DNA from 2 places in the Pantoea sp. NSTU24 genome. Region 2 is predicted to be linked to the other one. Evidence: predicted binding sites of a transcription regulator. Region 2 holds the regulator's gene; the other holds the start of a gene.

Evidence for each region. Region 2 encodes LexA, which represses DNA repair genes until DNA is damaged. Its sites were predicted from a motif close to TNCTGTATGTACATACAGNA; they were not measured.
Region 1: a site for LexA is predicted at 1,320-1,339, ahead of ACLHDD_RS08060 (DinI-like family protein). Genes of this name have one in related genera too.

The regions. Positions count from the first base shown of each region.
Region 1 is NZ_JBKIWZ010000001.1:1,661,328-1,668,809, reverse strand. It holds gene ACLHDD_RS08075 (hypothetical protein) at 1-257, shown strand, start outside; gene ACLHDD_RS08070 (hypothetical protein) at 244-585, shown strand; gene ACLHDD_RS08065 (hypothetical protein) at 737-1,003, shown strand; gene ACLHDD_RS08060 (DinI-like family protein) at 1,042-1,281, opposite strand; gene iraP (anti-adapter protein IraP) at 1,458-1,757, shown strand; gene ACLHDD_RS08050 (DUF6388 family protein) at 1,918-2,241, opposite strand; gene yedD (lipoprotein YedD) at 2,495-2,965, shown strand; gene amyA (alpha-amylase) at 3,053-4,534, opposite strand; gene fliT (flagella biosynthesis regulatory protein FliT) at 4,635-5,000, opposite strand; gene fliS (flagellar export chaperone FliS) at 5,000-5,407, opposite strand; gene fliD (flagellar filament capping protein FliD) at 5,416-6,831, opposite strand; gene ACLHDD_RS08020 (FliC/FljB family flagellin) at 7,168-7,482, shown strand, end outside.
Region 2 is NZ_JBKIWZ010000001.1:3,524,290-3,531,771, forward strand. It holds gene ACLHDD_RS16710 (UTRA domain-containing protein) at 1-455, shown strand, start outside; gene psiE (phosphate-starvation-inducible protein PsiE) at 527-937, shown strand; gene ubiC (chorismate lyase) at 1,024-1,536, shown strand; gene ubiA (4-hydroxybenzoate octaprenyltransferase) at 1,547-2,428, shown strand; gene plsB (glycerol-3-phosphate 1-O-acyltransferase PlsB) at 2,683-5,106, opposite strand; gene ACLHDD_RS16735 (diacylglycerol kinase) at 5,235-5,603, shown strand; gene lexA (transcriptional repressor LexA) at 5,709-6,323, shown strand; gene dinF (MATE family efflux transporter DinF) at 6,424-7,482, shown strand, end outside.

The DNA.
Region 1 (7,482 bases), 1.9 Mb from region 2:
TTATCACCAGCTATAAAGAGCAGGTGCTGTTGCTGAAAGAGAGTAATCAACTGATGCGGGAGGAGAACGACGAGTTGCGCGAACGTCATGATAAGAATCTGCGCCGGATTGCGACACTCGAAACCGATCTTCGATTAATCAAAAATGCGGTAGGCATTTTGCTGGCCATGACGGAAACCGATCAAAACAACAAGTTCCGTATTGAGATTGATCGGCTTATCTCAACTCTGGAGGATCGCAGTGATGACAACCATTAAAGACATTCATGCTCCGGTGTCAAACCGGCGCAAGATCATTCTGGGCAGCATTCTTCTGGGCTGTTCAATGATTTGCATCCTGATGACGATAATTTTTCTCTATGTCAGTAACTCCGCCAACAAGCGAGTAGAGGAGATCCGGGCAGATTACGGGGCAATGGCTGCGCGACGGGATGATCGTGTCGATACGCTGACGACGCAGGTAGCAACTCTTCAGAAGAAACTGGATGCCATTCCCGACCGCACCGCCGACAAGGCGGTCATTAAAGTCAAAAAGGTAGTGGTGGATGGAGAACTGCCACCGGTCAAATCAAACGCAAAACCGTAACTTCCGATAATTCTTAGTGCGGCTTCGCTATTATCGACTACATTTAAATCTCGCGGCGACATTTTATCTCTTAATGTATGCCGATTGATTGGCCGGTTGATGAACCGCTAAGCCTAATCACTTTGGATAACTGACCAGAAGGAAATTCAGCATGAGCGATTCAACTGAAACCAAAACCAAAACTGAATATCTGCGTGACGTGACCTCTCAGCTTAAAGAGATGCGCCACTACGCGCAGACCAACACCGAAACGCTCTCCAGCCACTGGTTAGCCTTTGATGCCGGTGAGTACAAAGACAAAACTAACGCCGATAGAATCGATGCGTTGCTTAACAAGCAGGGAAAACTGCTGGAAGATCTGGATGCCGCCATTCAGGACATCGAGATCGAAATCAATCACAGTGAGCAGGAGAGCTGAGTTTTCTCCCGCTAACTGATGCGGTGGCCGTTAAGGGATTACTCGGCCACCAGCCACATTTCCGCTTCGTCGAACATCTCTTCAACAATCCGCGCAACTGTCGCTTTATCGTTCTTACTTAAATCAGTCTCAATGGCGTTACGCTCCATCGGCTTAACCCTGACTTCAAGATCAGGAAACACCCGATGCACCCGCTTTTCCAGCTCTTCACGAATCATTTCGCGGGCCCCTGGCAAACCGGCAACGTTGCGCTTGTCATAAATCAGTTCAACAAACATGATGGCAATCCATTCTGAGCAAAATCGCTGATCTATGATACTGTAAATAAAAACAGTATCAAGGCGGTACAGCCAATTTCGGGCAAAATTTTCTCGGGAAAGCAGGCATCATCTTCGGCTGGCAAAACAGGTGTGCCTCACGACATAATGGCGGCTTACTTTTCAGGAGGTGCGCGATGCGACAACTGGTGATTGATATTCTGCTCAAGCTGGCAAAAATGGACGTTGATGCAAAGGAGCTGACCGCACAGCTGGAGGCTCAGTCCCTGCTGGTTGCTGCGCTGCTGGTACAGGCGAAACAGGATAACTCACTGACCATCACTGAGACGGTACAGGATGCCATTATCACTGCATCGCAGTCTTCAGCTGAATTTATGCAGTCCGATGTTGACCTGTTGCTGACGCATATCAATCGTCTGCTGGCCGTAGCAAGCTATGTGGAAGTGAAAGGCAGGATTGCAGAAGAAAGAGAATAAACGACGGGCCTCTGCGCGTCATCGGGACCGCGCAGAGGCACGCTACTTTCAGGGCCAGTTAACACCAGTGTAATATTTTAAAAAGCGCTTTCCGGCTTGTTATACACTCCGTCGTGCGACGGCCCTGCAGAATGAATCTGGCCCCTGACTGCGGTGCCAGTCAGAGTTCGTTTTTGATACAGAACGCTTCCCAGCTCATCCCCAGCGATTCCGCATGAGATTTGAGATAGGTTTCAATTGCTTCCGCCGCAACCGCTTTATCGGGTTCGGCGAGCTGAATAGAGAAGATCATCCCATCCAGATTCTTCTGCCGTAAAAAAGCGGCATAGATGCGTTCTGCATGCCATGCGCGCAACTCGCGCAGCGACAGGTTGGCGGCACGGGCATCGCTCTCTGTTAATTCATCTAGCGCAGCCTGGAAGTCGGGGTGCGCGGTAAAAAACATATCGCGCGCCTGGGCATAGTAGGCTTCTGGCGTTTTCATACTTATATTCCTGAAAAAAGTAGTGCAGCGCGTCAGTGTAGCGGGTTGTGTTTCGGTTGTCAGGCGCGACAAAGCCGGCGTTCCTTAACCTTACAGCACGTGTTCTGCTGGCCGACCCGGGCATCTGGCATGCGCTGACGGTGAAATGCGGCTTTTATTGCCTCTTCGTCTGATACCAGACGCCAGATACCTTGCGTAACGCGGTGGAAAAATTATAACGTAGCCGCCATTGACGCGATTTTAGGGATTAAACATGAAAAAGTGGATGCTGATTGCTGCGCTGGCATTGGGTGGCTGTGCGCAGATCAACGATTATGAAAATGCGGTGCAGACGCCGGCACCTGCGGATTTGCAGGGGAACTGGCAAACCGTCGGCCCGCAGAGCAGCCTTGTCAGTGACCAGGCCATCGGCAGTCTCTTAATTACTGCGGAGGGGACCACGCTGGATTGTCGTCAGTGGCAGCGGGTGATCGCGAAACCGGGCAAACTGACCCGACTGAATGGGGATTATGTCAACGTTACGCGTCAGATGCGCGTGATGCCGCTGAACGTGGATAACGGCGAGCTGAAATATGACGGGCTGACCCTGCGCAAAGTTGAACGTCCGACCGTTGAGTGTCAGCAGGCGATGAAAGAAGTGGCGAAACAGCCTAAAGCAGCGGTCATTCAGAATATCGAACCACAGCTACTGCGCACGGCGATCACCGAACATAACGCCGGTTAACCCCCCCCTGAAATGCACCGCCCCGAAGGACAGATGGCGTACGTCACGCCTCTGCCCGCCGGGGCGGTGCTGTTTTTGCTGTGTAACTTATTCTGCTAACACCCAGACGCTGACGCTGCCGCCATTGCAGGCAAAGACCGCAGTGCCGTGCTCGTCGGCGGTAATCGTCTCTTCACGGTTACCCAGATGATCGCGCCAGACCTTACCGGCAAAGCCATCACCCATCGGCACGCTTTTCTCACCCGCATCGCCATTTGACATGATGACGACACAGCCCGGCTGGGTTTCGGTGCCGCTGCGGCTGAACGCCACACAGTTCGGATGATCAAAATAGTCGGTCTGGACACCCCAGCCATACTGCTGACGGGCACGAATTAACCCTTCCAGCTCCGGGATCACCGGCATTTCGATTTTGTGCTTCTCGCCGTCGCCGCCTTCATCCTCATAAGTCGCACCGAACAGATCCGGATAAAAGATAGTCGGCACGCCCTGTTCGCGCAGCAGAATCAGTGCATAAGCCAGCGGTTTAAACCAGGCTTCAACCGGCGCTTCCAGCGACTGCAACGGCTGGGTATCGTGGTTGGCCACAATGGTCACTGCATGCCATGGATCGGCCACCACCAGCGAGTTAGCAAAAATCTGGCTCATGTCGTAGGCGCTGCCAGCGGTAGAAGCCTGATGGAAGTTCATGTGGAGGGGGGCATCAAACAGCATGGTTTTGCCTTCCACCTGATGCACATACTCCTGCAGTTTCTCCGTTTCAAATGACCAGTATTCCGCCACAATAAACATCGGCTCCTGGGCGGCTTCCTGAATATGGTCGATCCACTCTTTATAGAACCAGGCGGGGATATGTTTTACCGCATCCAGGCGGAAGCCGGTGCAGGGCACCTGTTCCATCACCCAGCGCGCCCAGTATTTCAGCTCTTCCCTGACCGCGTTATTACGAAAATCGATGTTGGCACCCATCAGATAATCGAAGTTACCCAGCTCATTATCGACCTGATCGTTCCAGCCTTCGGCGGTGTAGTCATTGATGACTTTAAAGACGCCGTTTTCGTCCGGATTTTCGATGTGGTCTACGCCGCTGAAGCATTTGTGATCCCAGATGAATTTCGAATACTTTCCTTCACGCGCCGGAAAGGTGAATTTGGTCCAGGCCTCACACTCTACGACCTCGTCATAGATTTCATCACGGTTGTCCGGATTGACGCGGTTGACGCTGATCGCCTCTTTCTCATCGGCGCCCATTTTGTGGTTCAGCACAACGTCCAGCAGCACCCCAACGTTATGGCTGCGCAGCGCCTCTGTTGCCGCCAGTAACTGCTGTTTATCACCATATTTGGTAGCAACGCCGCCTTTTTGATCGAATTCACCCAGGTCAAAAAGGTCATAGGTGTCGTAACCGACAGAATAGCCTCCTGAATCCCCTTTGTAGCTCGGAGGGAGCCACGCCATCGTAATGCCAATTTCACTGAGCCAGGCTGCACGTTCGGCAACTTCAGGCCACAGTTTGCTGCCATCCGGGTAATACCAATGGAAAAACTGTAATAACGTCGGGTTTTGCATTTACCACACTCCAGGGGATGATGAAAAGTAAGTATGGAGTAAGCGGCAGAAAAGAGACGCCGCGCAGAAAAATAATTCTGGCGGCGTGAGGAGCAGACTTTCAGGAGAGGGTTTCGCGCGGCACCATGACGACACCGCCTTGCTTACCATAGGCAGAGAGCACCGATTTCTGGCGGCTGCTCTGATTCACTAACGAGGCCAGCTCATCCATCCGCGCCTGCAGCAGGCGTTTCACTTCACTTTCATTATCGAGGATGCGGCGCAGCACCGGGCGTAACAGCGCCTGCGTCTGAGAAGAGGGTGACATCGCCTCTGTCGAGTGCGCTAAATTCTGCACCGCGCTGACATACTCCGTCTCCCTGTTGATCAATTCATCCCATTCGCCCTGTGCCGCATGATGCAGCATCCCCTGGCTGAGATCGAGTAACTGTTGGTAAACGGTAAGCAGATGCGGTGCAGTTGTCATTAAACGGCGTCCTGAACAGGGTTAGGTTGAACCACTTCTTTCCACGCGTCAGCGATGTTGCGCAGGAGGCCTTCGACCTCCTCGATTGCGGCCACATCATTATGCAGGTTGGCCTCTAAGAGGCGACGCGTCATATAGTTGTAAAGATCCAGCAGGTTATCTGCCAGCTCATCACCACGGTTTTCAGCCAGACCCTCTTTCAGGCCTGCTTCGATAATATTGATGGCTTTGGAGATCGATTTGCCTTTGCCTTCAATATTGCCATCCTGCATAAACAGGCGTGCGCGGATTAACGCGCTCAGTGCGCCGTCGAACAGCATGACCACCAGCTGCTGCTGGCTGGCACTCATGACGGCACTTTCGACGCCAATTTTTGCATAGGCTTTGGTGCCTGTAGCGGTGTACATGGTCACTCCTATGATTTATTAGAAGAACTTGACGTATCGAACTGCTGCGTCAGATAGGTGCTGGTCGAGTTAAGTTTACTGATTGCCATATCCAGCTGAGTAAACTGCGTCTTATAACGGGCGATGTCTGCATCTATACGATCGCTGGTGGTGTTATAAAGCGCGGTTAAATTATTCAGGGTCTTACTCACACCGTCGGTGGCAGCCTGAACAATTCCTTTTGAAGACAGCCATTCGGTCAGTTTGGTGTCCATTTTTGCGGTAATGCCGGTTTTGCCGTCACCCACAATCATCTCTTTCACGCCCGGCGCATCTTTATTCAGGGCGGCACTGAGCTTGGTCGAGTCCAGCTTCAGTGAGCCGGTCGTCGGATCGGTAGTCACGCCAATCTGGCCCAGTGATTTATATTCAGAGGAGCTCTGCGCATTGGTCAGCAGGCTTTTCAGCTGGGTCTGAATGGTCCGGAGCGTGCTGTCACCGAGCAGCGCACCGTTGCTGCTGTCCTGCGAATCGGTATTAGTATCGACCTTGGTGTACTTGGTCAGCGTATTAAACTGATCCAGCAGGGTATTATAAGCATCCACCCAGGTGCTGATGGCGGTAGACGCTTTTGAGGTATCTTTGGTGATCGTCAGCGTCTGATCGCCCACCGTCTGCGCCGTCAGATTCAGCGTAATGCCTTCCAGCGCGTCGCTGATCTGGTTGCTGCTGTTTTCAATGGCGATGTTGTTCACGGTCAGTTTTGCATTCTGTGCCGCCACGCTCTGCGTCATCGGATTGCTGCTGGCGGTGGCGTCAAAGCCGACGATCCCCTGCAGGGTGCTGTCGCCAGTAACGGCAACAGAAGCTACCGCATTATCGCTGCCGGTCTTGTTGGCACTCATGGAAAGGCGGAAGCTGCCATCGGAGACTTTGATAATCGTGGCGGTCACGCCAGCGTTAGCGCCGTTAATCGCATCGCGCATGCCGGTCAGCGACGTCTGGTCGTTAGTAAGCGTGACGCTTTTGCTGGTGCCATCTTTCAGGGTAATCGCAATGCTGCGACTGGCCACGGAGCTGTCGCCCAGCGCAGCAGTGTTGCTGCTCTGCACTGCCGAGGTCAGAACCTGCGCCTGTGCCAGCTGCGTCACGTTAATCGAATATTTACCGGCTACGGTGCTGCCAGACGTCGTGGCGCTGAACGCGCTTGAGCTGCTGGTCGCGGTCGTGGCGGTAAAAAGGTCGGCGCTGTTCAGCTTGCTGTTTGCGGTCTGAAACGTGGTCAGTGCGCTTTTCAGCGTGGAGTAAGCGCTGAGCTTGGCGGTGTAAGCCGACTGCTGCGTTGAGATAGGTTTCAGCGCTGCTTTTTCAGCGGTCTGCAAACTGTCCAGCATCGTACTGAGCGGCAGGCCGGAGCCAACACCGAGATTGCTAATACTAGCCATGTTTAATCCTTTATAAGGTCGACAGGGAAATTGATACCGGAGTTATCGGCCTTGATGAAGGAAAGTTTAAGGCTATTTGCCTTAGGGTAATGAGTTAAATAAGCACTATAGAGAAGGGCAATTCAGCGGCTAGAAAATTGATGAATTAAGTCTAAAGAAGTCGGAACTGGTGGCGATAACTTCCAACGTGACAGGCAGAAGCAGAAAAGTTCGCCTGGTACTAAAAAAATTCTAAAGGTTGTTTGACGGCAGACGATAACAACCTTGACGGCGCTGAAGCCGGCGGGTTGAAGCCCACACCTTAACCGAAAGACTTGATTAACAGGAAAATTTATCATGGCCCAAGTCATTAATACCAACAGCCTCTCGCTGATCACTCAGAACAACATCAACAAGAACCAGTCAGCTCTGTCTACCTCTATGGAGCGTCTGTCTTCTGGTTTACGTATCAACAGCGCGAAAGATGACGCTGCTGGTCAGGCGATTGCCAACCGTTTCACCTCTAACATCAAGGGCCTGACTCAGGCTGCGCGTAACGCTAACGACGGTATCTCTGCTGCGCAGACGACTGAAGGCGCACTGTCAGAAATCAACAACAACTTACAGCGTATTCGTGAGCTGACTGTACAGGCTTCAAGCGGTACTAACTCT
Region 2 (7,482 bases):
TTCATGCCATGGCGTGCGCCCAGGGACGGCAGGCGACGACCGAGGTGATCGCTGCCGAAGAGGTCGCGGCGCACGACAGCGTAGCGACCGCCTTACAGCTGACGCCGGGTTCAGCGGTTTACTGCATCCGCCGCCTGCGGCGCATTGATGGACGTGCGGTGCTTTACGTCGAACACTACCTCAATCCCCGGTTTTTCCCGGGTTTACTTGGCGAGGACCTGACACGTTCACTGACCGATCTCTATGACCAGCGTTACGGCATCCGTTATGGCGGCGCGCGCTTCACGATCCTGCCCGGCCCGTTGCCGGAAATCGCCGCACCGACGCTGAATGTGGCAACCGGCAGCCCCGGCCTGCTGATCACCCGTATCAATCGCAATCAGCATCGGGAAGTGATTGATTGCGACTGCGAATACTGGCGTTACGATGCGCTCTGCGTGGATATGGAGGCCTGAGTCAATATTGTGATTTGCGTCACACTCGCGCATGATAGCGCACGCTGATAACCTCTTTTTTAAGGCGCAACATGAGTGACAAAAATCCGTTTGCCCGCCACCTTGCCACGCTGCTGCAGTGGGTGCTGAATCTGGGTCTGCTGAGTCTGGCGATTATCCTTATCGTCTTCCTGGGCAAAGAGACGACCCACCTGGCAAACGTGCTGTTTAATACCGGCGAGCAGGCCTCTTCCTATCTGCTGATTGAGGGGATCGTCATCTATTTCCTCTATTTCGAGTTTATTGCGCTGATTGTGAAGTACTTTCAGTCGGGCTATCACTTTCCGCTGCGCTACTTTGTCTATATCGGGATCACGGCCATTATCCGTCTGATCATCGTCGACCATAAAAATCCCTTCGACACGCTCTGCTACTCGGCCGCGATACTGATTCTGGTGGTCACGCTGTGGCTGGCAAACAGCAACCGGCTGAAACGCGAGTAATCTCTCTGCCGTCGGACACGACGGCAGGTGTTCGCATCGCGTCTCTGCGCTAAACTACCGACCTGAAAATTACTGGGAGTGGTGCTATGTCGCAAGACGCGCTCAGCTTATTACGTGCGCTCAACTGGCTTTCTCCGTCGCAGGCAGCGCCTGCGCCCGCTCTGCTCGACTGGCTGATGGAGGAGGACTCGATGACGCGCCGTTTTGAACAGCATTGTCAGCGGGTCACGGTGCAGCCGCTGCGTGAAGGCTTTATCGACGCCCGCGAACTGGGCGAGGAAAAAGCGCTGTTGCCGGACGATGAACGCTTCTGGCTGCGTGAAGTGCTGCTGTTCGGCGACGATCAGCCCTGGCTGGCTGGCCGCACGCTGGTGCCGGAAAGCACCCTCAACGGCCCGGAAGCCATGCTGCAACAGCTCGGCACCCGTCCTCTGGGCCGCTATCTTTTCTCCTCATCGACCCTGACCCGCGATTTTATCGAGCCGGGGCAGGTGGGGGCATTATGGGGGCGGCGTTCACGCCTGCGTCTCTCCGGTAAACCGCTGCTGCTGACTGAACTGTTTTTACCCGCATCGCCATTCTATGGCGATCGGGACTGAGGGATCTGGAGTGCAAAATAGTATGACGATGAAATGGCGGGCGTATGCCCGCCTGATGCGTATCGACAAACCGATCGGGACGCTGCTGCTGATGTGGCCCACGCTCTGGGCGTTATGGCTGGCGGATAGGGCCGTGCCCCCGCTGCCGGTGCTGGCGGTTTTTGTTGCCGGGGTGTTTGTGATGCGCGCGGCGGGTTGTGTGATTAACGACTACGCCGACCGTAAGGTGGACGGTCATGTTGAGCGCACGAAGCATCGGCCTCTGGCCAGCGGGGCGGTAAGCGCCAGAGAGGCGAAGCTGCTGTTTGTGATCCTGGCGCTGGTGGCCTTTGCGCTGGTGCTGACCATGAACCTGATGACGATTATGCTCTCTGTCGTGGGGCTGGCGCTGGCCTGGGTTTACCCCTTTATGAAACGTTATACCCATCTGCCGCAGGTGGTACTGGGTGCCGCTTTTGGCTGGGCGATTCCCATGGCGTGGTCTGCAGTTAGTGAGTCCTTACCCCTCGTCTGCTGGCTGGTTTTTATTGCCAATGTCTGCTGGACGGTGGCCTACGATACGCAATATGCGATGGTGGACAGGGATGACGATTTGAAGATTGGCGTCAAGTCGACCGCGATTCTGTTTGGCCGTTTCGACAAGCTGGCCATCGGTTTGCTGCAGCTGGCAACCCTGGTGCTGATGGCGCTGGTGGGGATGCTGCTGCATCTGAATGGCGCTTTCTACTGGACGCTGCTGCTGGCGGCGGCGCTGTTTGTGTATCAGCAGAAGCTGATCGCCGGACGTGAACGGCAGCCCTGTTTCCAGGCATTCCTGAATAACAACTATGTCGGGATGGTACTGTTTCTGGGCGTGCTGATGAATACGCCGCCGTTCAGCCAGCTGTTCTGAAAGTTTTGGGCGCAAAAAGGCTCATTTAGCGGCGAGATCGAGCGTGTGCAGGAAACACGGTCAGATCGGAAAGACGCAAAAGCCGCCATCCCTGGCATGCCCGGCCCGCGCCATCTGTGGCGCGGGCCGCTTTCCTCTTCTGATCGTGTACCCAGCGTGTTGAGCCTGTTTGTTGCTTCCGGATCTCTTTTGCTCCGAAGTTTTGGGCAGAAAAAGGCGACCTCATGAGGTCGCCTTTTACCTGTACGCAGGCGTCAGTCGTGCGCGACGGCGGTTTCAATCGTCATGCGAACGTCACTGGTTACCAGATCCGCCAGGATGTGCCAGGTGGCCTGCGTCTGTGCGACATCGGCATCGCCACTGTCACTGATATATCCTTCGTCGCGCAGCGTCAGCACCAGCGAGGTGAAAACGGCTTTGTCGAAGAACTCCGGTGCGTTGATGCCGTGCAGCACCGACAGTCGCTGTGCCAGCGTCCGGCTCTCTTTTTCCAGCGTACCGCGGTTAATCGTCGGCTTGGCGCTGAGAATTGAGAAGGTAATGGCGTAACGCTGCAGCGTTTCACGTACCCCGGCGGCCAGCAGCTGCAGCGTGCGATAGCGTGCCGCAGTAAAGCGCAGCTCACCGTCTTCGCGCGTAATCAGGCCCTGACGCGCCAGTTCCTGACACAGATCGGTCAGCAGCTGTGGCAGTTCATCGGTCTGCCAGCGCAGGAACAGCTCACTCTTCAGCATCGGATAGATCAGGCTCACCTGACGCAGCAGTTCTGCTTCACTCAGCGTCTGATGCTGCTGAACAATGGCGGCAATCAGCGACGGCATTACCAGCATGTGATGAATGTTGTTGCGATAGTAGGTCATCAGCACTGCCTGCTCACGCGGCAGAATAATGATGTCGCCAATGCTGTCCTTTTCACTCTCAAACTTGTTCATGCCCATTGCGTGATCCAGCAGCGCTTCCGAAGTGAGATCGGGCACCGTTGCATTGGGTGAATAGGGCACATTGCGCAGCAGCTGGGTGTAGCACGCCAGTTGTTCAATCAGCTGTTCACGGGTTAGTGAGCGCTGACGTGACGCAAGCAGGGCCGTGACGCAGAGGTTCATGGCATTGGCTGCGCCCGCTTCATTGATCCGCACCATCAGGCTGGCCGCGATATCATTGACGGTCGGCGTTAACCAGCTCGGGCGCTGCGGCTCAATGGGATCAATGGCATCGCGCCATTCCGGCACGCGCTTGTTAAGATAGTTGACCAGCGGCATCGGCTCGCCAAAGTTAACATAGCCCTGGCCGAGATTGCGCAGCTTGCGTAAGCCACGCACCATCTGCATGAAGCCCTCTTTTTCTTTTGCCGCGCCGCGCAGCTCTTTGGCGTAAGTGCCCACTTCCATCACATGCTCATAGCCGATGTAGATCGGCACCAGCGTGATCGGGCGATTTCCACCGCGCAGCATCGCCTGCAGCGTCATCGCCAGGGTGCCGGTTTTCGGGTCCAGCAGGCGACCGGTGCGTGAACGGCCGCCTTCGACAAAGTACTCAACCGAATAGCCGCGGGTAAACAGCTCGCCCAGGTATTCGCGGAACACCGTGGCGTAGAGCTTGTTGCCTTTAAAGGTTCGGCGGATAAAGAATGCACCCAGACGACGGAAAATCGGGCCTGCCGGCCAGAAGTTGAGGTTGATTCCGGCTGCGATATGCGGCGGCACCAGTCCCTGATGGTAGAGCACATAGGAAAGCAGCAGATAATCCATGTGGCTGCGGTGGCAGGGCACATAGACGATTTCATGGCCATCCTGCGCCAGCTGACGCACTTTTTCGCCGCCGTTGACGTTGATGCCCTGATAGAGACGGCTCCAGAGCCAGCCCATTACCCGGTCTGTCACGCGAATCGCTTCGTAGGAAAAGTTGGCCGCAATCTCTTCCATCATCTCGATGGCATTCTGCTGCGCTTTCTCATGAGAGATCTTTTTGCTGCGCGCTTCATCTTCTACCGCTTTCTCAATCGCTTTGGACTGCAGCAGACGATTAAACAGATCCTGACGCGCCGGTAAACGCGGGCCAATCGCGGCCAGCCGCTGGCGGGCAAAATGAATGCGGGCCACGCGGGCCAGCTTCTGGGCGATCGACTTGTCCGTTCCGTGTTCGGTTGCCATGCGGCGCAGCGAGACGGTGGGCGAGAAGCGGACAAAGCTGTCGCGCCCGTGCCAGATGACGGCAAAGAATTTCTGTACTCCGTTCAGGACCCGCAGATGTGGTGTCGCTTCTCCCTGAACTTCACGCCCTGGTGCGCGGCCAAACATCACGGTGACCGGCAGCATCTGAATATCCAGCGTGGGATTGTTTCGATGCAGATCGAGATAGTCGTGAAAGATTTTCACGGATTCGACGCTGGGCACAAAATAGGGGAAGACGCGCGGGCCATCGTGAATAAAGACGTGACGCGGCAGCAGCGAACCGTCAATCTCCAGCGGAGAGAGCGGATCGGGCAGATGGTGTCGCAGACACTGGGCGCGCAAAGTGAGTAAGTCGGCCTTCGAATCGTAAGGCAAAACATACATAATAGGCCGGGTCGGATCCAGGCCATGTTCTGAAACGGGATCGGCCGGAATGGCCTTACTTTTTACCAAAAACGACAGTGGTAAATTAAGCAGTTTGTAATAAAGTTTACGCCAACCTGACATAGACAACATGAAGCCTCTTGTTAGCAAAGCGCCGCAAGCATACCAGAAAGCGCAGCGAAGATCTGTGGTGGTGCTAATTGCACGCAGCCCAGACATTGACGTCAATACGATGAAAGGGTTCCCCCATCATGGCAAATAATGCCACCGGACTTATCAGAATAGTTAAAGCCGCAGGTTACTCATGGCAGGGGCTGCGTGCCGCCTGGCAGCATGAAGCGGCATTTCGTCAGGAAGCGCTGGCCGCGCTGGTTGCCATCGTCATCGCCTGCTGGCTGGATGTGGATGTGGTTTCCCGTATCCTTATGATTGGATCGGTGGTGCTGGTAGTGATTGTTGAAATCCTTAACAGCGCGATTGAATCCGTGGTGGATCGCATTGGTCAGGAGCATCATCCCCTGGCTGGTCGGGCGAAAGATATGGGATCGGCCGCGGTGCTAATCACCATTCTGCTGGCTCTGTTTGTCTGGATCGCGCTGCTCTGGTCACATTTGCGATAAGCGTTCCATATCGCGTCGGAAGCCGCGTTTTGCGGGACAATCGGTTTCCATTTCGCCAATACCTGTATATACTCACAGCGACTGTATAAACAACCAGGGGGCGGGATGAAAGCATTAACCAGCAGGCAGCAGCAGGTCTATGACCTGATTCGCGACCATATTACTTCAACAGGCATGCCGCCTACGCGTGCCGAGATTGCCGCGCAGCTGGGATTCCGTTCGCCGAACGCGGCAGAAGAGCATCTGAAAGCGCTGGCGCGTAAAGGCGTCATCGAGATCGTGTCCGGTGCCTCGCGCGGCATCCGTCTGCTGATGGAAGAAGAAGCCTCTGAAGGCTTACCGCTGATTGGCCGGGTCGCTGCCGGTGAGCCAATCATGGCGCAGGAACATATCGAAACCCACTACAAGGTGGATCCGGGCCTGTTTAAGCCGTCGGCTGACTTCCTGCTGCGCGTCAGCGGAATGTCGATGAAAGATATCGGGATTATGGATGGCGATCTGCTCGCCGTGCATAAAACCCAGGATGTGCGTAACGGACAGGTCGTGGTGGCGCGCATTGATGATGAAGTCACAGTGAAACGCTGGAAAAAGCAGGGGGCTATTGTCCATCTGCTGCCTGAAAACAGTGAGTTTGACCCGATTGTGGTTGATACCCGTGCGCAGTCGCTGACTATTGAAGGTCTGGCAGTGGGTGTCGTTCGCAACGGCGAGTGGCTCTGATTTTTCTGCCCGCGTGCATTCGCCCTCTCTGATGCTATTCTGTCTGCCCTAATTTTGTCGCGGCCCTGTTTGCGCAGCGACACTGAGCACGGAACGGCGAATGCGCTTTATTACGTCAACCGATAAAAATCTCTGGCGGCTTGCGCTGCCGATGATCCTGTCAAATATCACCGTACCCTTACTGGGTGTGGTCGATACCGCTGTTATTGGTCATCTCGACAGCCCTGTCTATCTTGGTGGGGTCGCGGTCGGGACCACTGTCACCAGTTTTCTCTTTATGCTGCTGCTTTTTCTGCGGATGAGCACCACGGGCCTTACGGCCCAGGCGCTGGGTGCGGGCGACAAAACGGCGCTGGCGCGGGCGCTGGTCCAGCCACTGATTATTGCGCTGCTGGCAGGGGTGCTGTTTATCGCCTTACGCTATCCGGTTATCCAGCTGGCGACACAGCTGGTCGGCGGCAGTCCCGACGTCCTGGCGCAGGCGGCACGGTTTATTCAGATCCGCTGGCTCAGTGCGCCAGCTACGCTGGCAAACCTGGTGATTCTGGGCTGGCTGCTGGGCGTGCAGTATGCACGCGCGCCGGTGATCCTGCTGGTGGTAGGGAATCTGGTCAATATCGTGCTCGATCTCTGGCTGGTCATGGGGCTGCACTGGGGTGTTGCGGGTGCGGCCACCGCCACGGCGCTGGCCGAATATATTACGCTGGGCGTTGGCAGCATCATGGTCTGGCGGGTACTGAAACTGCACGGCATCACGCCAGCCCTGCTGAAACAGAGCTGGCGCGGTGACAGTGCCCGGCTGCTGCGCCTCAACCGGGATATCATGCTGCGCTCCCTGATGCTGCAGCTCTGTTTCGCGTCGCTGACCGTGCTGGGCGCACGACTCGGCCCCGACGTGGTCGCGGTTAACGCCGTTTTACTGATGTTCATTACCTTCACCGCTTACGCACTGGATGGTTTCGCCTATGCGGTAGAGGCGTTTGCCGGTGAGGCGCATGGCGCAAAAGATGGCAGTAAACTGCTGCGTGTCTGGCATTCCGCCTGTCGTCAGGCGGTGGCCGTCGCGCTGTTCTTCTCGCTGGTCTATGCGATCGCTGGCCCGCAGATCGTGACGCTGCTGACCTCGCTGACGTCGCTGCAACAGACCGCCGACCGCTAT